Colwellia sp. M166: one gene and its partner. The protein of the gene in region 2 interacts with the protein of the main gene of each other region in a pairwise test. Links are inferred from orthologs where the notes say so. Each region holds a gene or a part of one and is shown on either strand. Other genes may lie near its edges.

What was found.
Region 1: the proteins of FGD67_RS14485 (region 2) and FGD67_RS10120 interact in binary tests that used the Escherichia coli proteins (3 or more experiments, as listed by UniProt). The link is inferred for Colwellia sp. M166 from one-to-one orthologs.

Annotation. Positions count from the first base shown.
Region 1 is NZ_CP040755.1:2,222,881-2,226,171, reverse strand. The notes cover bases 337-3,291. They hold FGD67_RS10120 (YcbX family protein), read right to left. Parts: upstream 2,441-3,291; coding sequence 1,232-2,440; downstream 337-1,231. Other genes in these bases: mpl (UDP-N-acetylmuramate:L-alanyl-gamma-D-glutamyl-meso-diaminopimelate ligase), read left to right, coding at 2,675-3,291; FGD67_RS10125 (5-oxoprolinase subunit PxpA), read right to left, coding at 471-1,217; FGD67_RS10130 (allophanate hydrolase subunit 1), read right to left, coding at 337-493. Outside these bases: more of FGD67_RS10130, read right to left, coding at 1-336.
Region 2 is NZ_CP040755.1:3,193,656-3,196,937, reverse strand. Bases 152-3,097 are described here. They hold FGD67_RS14485 (assimilatory sulfite reductase (NADPH) flavoprotein subunit), read right to left. Parts: upstream 2,559-3,097; coding sequence 744-2,558; downstream 152-743. Other genes in these bases: cysI (assimilatory sulfite reductase (NADPH) hemoprotein subunit), read right to left, coding at 152-744. In the rest of the region: more of cysI, read right to left, coding at 1-151. UniProt on the Escherichia coli protein: Component of the sulfite reductase complex that catalyzes the 6-electron reduction of sulfite to sulfide. This is one of several activities required for the biosynthesis of L-cysteine from sulfate.

The DNA of each region.
Region 1 (3,291 bases), 970 kb from region 2 along the record:
AACAAAATCCCGGCGTAAAGCCTAAGGCAAAGCCACGATAAATAGTGCTGCTATGCTGTTTGATCACTTCGTCGTTCGACATGTTGCAACGGTGTGCCACTTCAGCTAAATCCCATTGTTGCTCGATATCGTAGTAAACTGGTATCTTAATACAATCAACGGACAGGTTATTATCGGTTAGCTGTACTGGTTGTTGATGACGTTTAGCAAGTTGTTTAATTTGCTCAGTAATTTCAGTACTTGTGATCATTTGATGACGAAAATAAATCATCAAGCAATGATAGCTGGCGACGGTTTCGATGACGTATGTACCGAGCTGCTGCTCAATCAGTGTTTGCAAGGTAATGATTTCATTATGTTGTGCAATGCTAATTTTGCTTTGCCAACTGAGCAGTAAGGCGTTTTCTGCGACAATATCAAGGCTAAAGTTTGCTTGAAAGTACGTGTTGTTCTTTGGCTTATTGGCCATTCTATTTGGGCTTATTTTCTGCATTGAGGGTCGCTCGCAAAGCTTTAATCATGGCAAAAGCATTTGGTGTGTCGCCGTGTACACATAAAGCATCAATGTGAAGTTGCAAGGGCTGTTGATTAATACTCAGCAGCGGTTTTTGTTGCAGTATATCCTGACAGCGACTCACCACGTCTTGGTTATTACTTAACACCGCACCGTTTTCATTGCGCGGTACCAGTAAACCATTATCTAAATAAGCTCGATCAGCAAAAGCCTCAAAATAGAGCTGAATCTGGTGCTTTTTAGCTATTTGCTGAAATGGCGCACTGTTAGTTAATGCTTGCATCATTAAGGGTAAAGGTTGATGACTCGGTTGAACTAACTGGGCAATAGCAATACAAATGCCATTAAACAAGTTTAGGTCTTTCATCATATCGTTGTAGAGTGCGCCATGCGGCTTAACATAATGCACTTGCGTATTTTCTGCTACGCAAAGTGCTTGTAAAGCCCCTATTTGATATTGCACGTTAGCAATTAACTCATCTTGTGTTAACTGCATAGATTGTCGACCAAAGTTTTCGACATCTGGATAACTGGGATGCGCGCCGATAATGACTTGATGTTGGTGGGCAAGTTTAATGGTGTTTTTAATGGTTACTGGATCTGAACCATGAAAGCCACAGGCAATATTCGCCATATCAATCAAGGGCATTATATCGGCGTCGTTATTATTTTTAAACTCACCTAAATCGCAGTTTAATTTCATGACTTTTGCCTTATTTAACCATTATGTCTATTGCGACGTTTACGCTCGGGATGCCTAATAACCACATCAGTTAATGGTGTACTACAGCAACTTAAAACATAGCCTTGCTGTTGCTCTTCATCGGATAGACCGTCTTGACAAGTTTCTGTGACTTGACCTTGTTCGAGCATAACCTTACAACTACCACACATACCCGCACGGCAAGAATAGGGTAATACTAAGCCGGCATTTTCGCCCTGTTCAAGTAAGGTTTCGGTGTTGTTACCCGTTACTGACTTATTAAAGCGACTAAAGGTTATTAGCGGTTTCTTTTTCTTAACTGGCTGCGATTGTGCTGCTTTTTCTTTATTACTCAGCTCATTATTGTCAGCAGGTGTTGCTGATTGTTTCGCTACAGAAAATACTGGTGCAGCTTGGTATCTTAATACTTCAAGCTTGTCACCGCGTTTAATTTGTCCTTGATTAAGTGCAACTAAGTTTTGGCCAAATAAAATATCGCCATTAGCTAATTGCCGATAGTTTTTTAATGTTTTTAACGGTTCTTGCTGGTGATCTTTTACCGCATTTTCAGGATTAATGGTGGTAAAAATACAACGAGTACAAGGCTTGGTTACTTCAAACTCTACCTCGCCAATACGAATTTTTTGCCAAGTATCTTCAGTAAAGGCGTCACAATCGCTCACTACAATATTGGGCCTAAACTGCGACATTGGAATGCTTCGAGCGTTAGGTGGATATTGGCTGTTTAAATGCTCAAGTGAGGCTTGTGAAATAAGTAATAAAGGGTAGCCGTCGGCAAAACCCACTTGGCTATTTTTATTTTTAACAAATCGTTGTGACTCAGTGCCAAAAAACAGTAATTGGCAGGGCTTTTGAAGGTAGCGACTAAACCATTGGTTGATAGCGTCTTCGCACTGTTGTGCGCTGATAGTGTCATTCCAAACTTGCACATCAACATAATTGAGGCTCAGCAAATTATAATCAATCACCAATGCCGGCATTTTCGGTGCGGTAATGATCAGGCCCGTTGCGGTTAAGTTGGCTTGAAGTAAACATAAGTTTGGCTGGGTACGAGCAGTAAAAAATTCGCCTTCAGGGCTTGCAACAACAAAACGACGATCAAAGGCTAAGCCGAACTCTTCCACCCAACTATTAGATAACTCAAGGCCAGCACTCGATTTTATTGGGTAAATGGTAATATTTTTCAGCGTAGCCTGACTCATGAATTGCCTCAAATGTTAATTGTGTTGTGATCAACTTGCGATAATACCGTTAATTGCTCGATGCGTTTATTCAGTTGATAGTAATAGACTTGGAATAACAGCTCTGATAGTGGGCAAAATGCCTTGATTTTGCAATATGTATTTTTGTGAGATTAAGGTATATTGAGCGCATTCTGATTTAAACCTTAGCTCAAGCTAGCATTTGCAGTGTAAGAGCTATTGAAATAGGCTTTTATGCATCTTCATATATTAGGTATTTGTGGCACATTTATGGGCGGTATTGCCGCCATTGCTAAGCAAATGGGCTTTCGTGTTTCCGGTTGCGACGCGAATGTTTACCCGCCAATGAGCACGCAGTTAGCACAACTTGGCATCGAGTTAAAGCAAGGTTACTTGGTTGAGCATTTAGATGATGAACCTGATTTAATTATTGTTGGTAATGCCATGACACGCGGCAATGTCATGGTTGAGCATGTACTCGATCGGAAAATTCCTTATATCTCTGGCCCACAATGGTTACTAGACAATGTCTTAAAAGACCGTTGGGTACTTGCGGTTTCAGGCACTCATGGTAAAACTACCACAAGTTCAATGCTGACTTGGATTTTACAATATGCCGGCATGGAGCCCGGGTTCCTCATTGGCGGCGTACCACAAAACTTTGATTGCTCTGCACGTTTAGGCAATGCACCGTTTTTTGTTATTGAAGCTGATGAATACGATACGGCATTTTTCGATAAACGCTCTAAATTTGTGCATTATCGTCCCAATACTTTAGTGATCAATAACATGGAATTTGATCATGCCGATATTTTCAATGATCTCAGTGATATTCAACGACAATTTCATCA
Region 2 (3,282 bases):
AGCAATAAAATTTAAATCATTAGCATGTACGTCAACATCATTTTGCGGGGGAATAACCACCGTCGTTTTAAACTTACGAGGCAAATAAGTAGATCCTAAAATAGGCTCGACAACTTCACCATTTGCACCTTCTTCAATTTTTTCGCCATCTAGCCAAATTTCTGCATATGCACGTGTTTTCGGTAGTAAATGCTCACTAATTTTTTTAGCCCATTCATAAGCTTCTTGATGAAGTTCAGATTCAACAGGATTAGTAGTACAAAGTACATTACGGTTTACATCACCCGCCGTAGCGATAGAATCAATACCATATTCATTTAAGGTTTGATGCATTAACTTAATATTAGGCTTCAATACACCATGAAACTGAAAGGTTTGGCGTGTGGTAATACGAATACTACCGTAGCTGGTTTTTTCACGAGAAAATTTATCAATCGCTAACCATTGTGTCGGGGTGATAATGCCACCAGGCATACGAGCACGCAGCATAACATTGTGTAACGGCTCTAACTTTTGCTTAGTACGTTCATTTCTAATATCACGATCATCTTGTTGATACATGCCATGAGTTCTGATCAACTGAAAGTTATCAGCAGTAAAACCACCGGTAACATTATCTTTTAAGTCATCGGCTATGGTACCGCGTAAGAAATTACTTTCCGCTTTTAAGCGTTCATTATCAGCATGTTTACCTTCAACAATTAACGGCCCATTAGCTTGATTTTTTTCAATTAAATCAGTCATTAGTATACATCCTTCTGATAACGCTTGGCGTTACGTAAATCTTTTAAGTAAGCGCTTGCTTGCTCTTCAGACAATTTGCCTTGTGTTGCTATAATATCCAGTAATGTAGCTTCAACATCTTTTGCCATTCGGCTCATATCGCCACAAACATAAATATGCGCACCGCGCTCTAACCATGAAAATACTTCAATTGCATTTTCACGTAACCTATCTTGCACATAAATTTTATCCGCTTGATCACGAGAGAAAGCTAAGTCTATTTTAGTTAACAGACCTGACTTAAGGTAATTTTGCCACTCAACTTGGTATAAAAAGTCTTGTGTGAAAGTTTGGTCACCAAAAAATAACCAGTTATCACCTGAAGCTTCTGTTGCTTCTCGTTCCTGCATAAAGGCTCTAAAAGGCGCTACTCCCGTACCAGGTCCGATCATAATCACAGGCGTATTACTATCCGCAGGTAACCTAAAGTTATCATTATGTTCAATAAACACTTTAACTTCGCCGCCTTCATTAACGCCATGAGCTAAAAAGCCTGAAGCACCACCTTGACGGTTCGCCTCACCAGCCTGATATTGAACCAGACCAACAGTTAAATGTACTTCTTCTTCAACTTCACTTTGTGAAGAAGCTATCGAATAAAGTCTTGGCGTAATTTTTCGTAAGGCATCAACAAATTCTTGCCCTGTTAATGTATTTTCCGTAGCCAAAGGCGCTGATTTTACAACGTCAACAACTTGATGATTGCCTGCAAATTCACGTAGAGCCGTTTTATCACTCAATAGAGCAATTAGCTCTGGCGCTTGAGACTTATTGGCCCAGAACTCGACAAAATTAATTGAGGTTTGCGTTATTTCAAACTTAGTCGTTAATGCTTCAACTAACGTTAAACTCTCATCTGTAACAGCAACTTTTTCTTGTGCATTAAGTTCAAGTGTCAAAAGAAGCTCTTCAACAAGCGAAGCTGAGTTGTCAAACCAAACACCTAGTGCATCACCAGGCTGATAAGTTAAACCTGACTCAGCTAAGTCTATTTCAATATGTCTGACATCTTTAGCTGAATCTCGTCCAGTAATTTTCTGACTTACTAATAACTCAGCAGCATATGGGCTTTGTTTTGTGTACTGTGATTCAGTGCTTACAACATTTGATAATGACACGACATTGCTAGTAGCACTTTCACTTTCAAGCATTTCTTTCGCTTGTGCAATGACAGTAGTCGACCAAGTATTAGCATCAGCATCATAGTCAACATCACAATCAACACGAGGTGTAATTCTTTTTGCACCTAACTTATCTAAGTACAGGTCAAAGTCTTTACCCGTTTGGCAAAAAAACTCGTAGCTAGTGTCACCCAGGGCTAAGACGCTGTAATGCAAATGTTCAAGACTAGGTGCTTTTTTAGATGAAAGAAATTCATGTAATGCAATGGCGTCATCTGGTGCTTCACCTTCACCATTGGTACTAGCAACAATCAATAAGTGAGTAATATTTTTAATTGCTTTAGGCTTTATCTCACCCATGCTCTTTAATTCAACAGTTAAGCCTTCAGCACTCGCTTTAGCAGCTAAGCTCTTAGCTACACCTTTGGCATTACCTGTTTGAGAACCATACAAGATAGTTAACGTTGTTTGCACAGCAGTTGTAGTTTCTAAAGTGGCTACAGCACGGCTGGTGCCACCTTCTGCTTTAGCGGCTAAATAACCACTAGCCCACGCTAACTGCAAAGGAGATAGATCGTTAATACTTTGTTTAAAAGATGCTAGCTGATTGGTATCAAGCATAGTTTGATTTAAGTTTTGCTTTTCCGGCAACATGTCGAGTATACGCCCATTACTAATTAATGATGCAAGAGTAATCTCTTTTATGTCGAAAGAAAAAGAATAGAAAAGGCTTTTTTATGCAAAAATAGAATATAGAAGTTTTAATTAGAGAATAACTCAATATTAACAATAGTTATTAATCGCTGCGTGTATTCACTAATCACCATTGAATAATAGTCATATCCCCCCGCCATAGCTACCTAGATCAAAAGAATTAAATATTTCACATCAGCGCACTTTATAATAAAACAAAGGAATGATACATTATTTTTACTGTTATATTTAATTTTGTATATCGTAAAGTAATACTAAACCTATTAAGTTTATTCTCTCTCAGCGCTTACCAGCAGTTTGAGAACAACGAAATTTTTTTGCATGTAGTTATTCTATATGAAAGAAATTATCGGCGATTATCGAATCAAGATAAGCTCCCGAGGTGTCATTTTAAAAGGCTTACAGGCCGTGTTGTTGATTTCGATAAGGTTCTCACAGCGATGTGATTCATTAGAACAACGCTGGAGCAGTTGTCGAGAATAACCATTATCGAAATCAATGCCTTACCTACATGAATGTAGGTACTTAGCTTCAGTCTTGAACTGTGAACCTGTGCCGCTAAGTCTTTTAAATTTCACTGAGTGGGAAGAAACTTATTAGAATTGGTATAAACATAATAAGCACCCGACTCAAAACGGGCATTTATAAAGATTTACTCTATAGT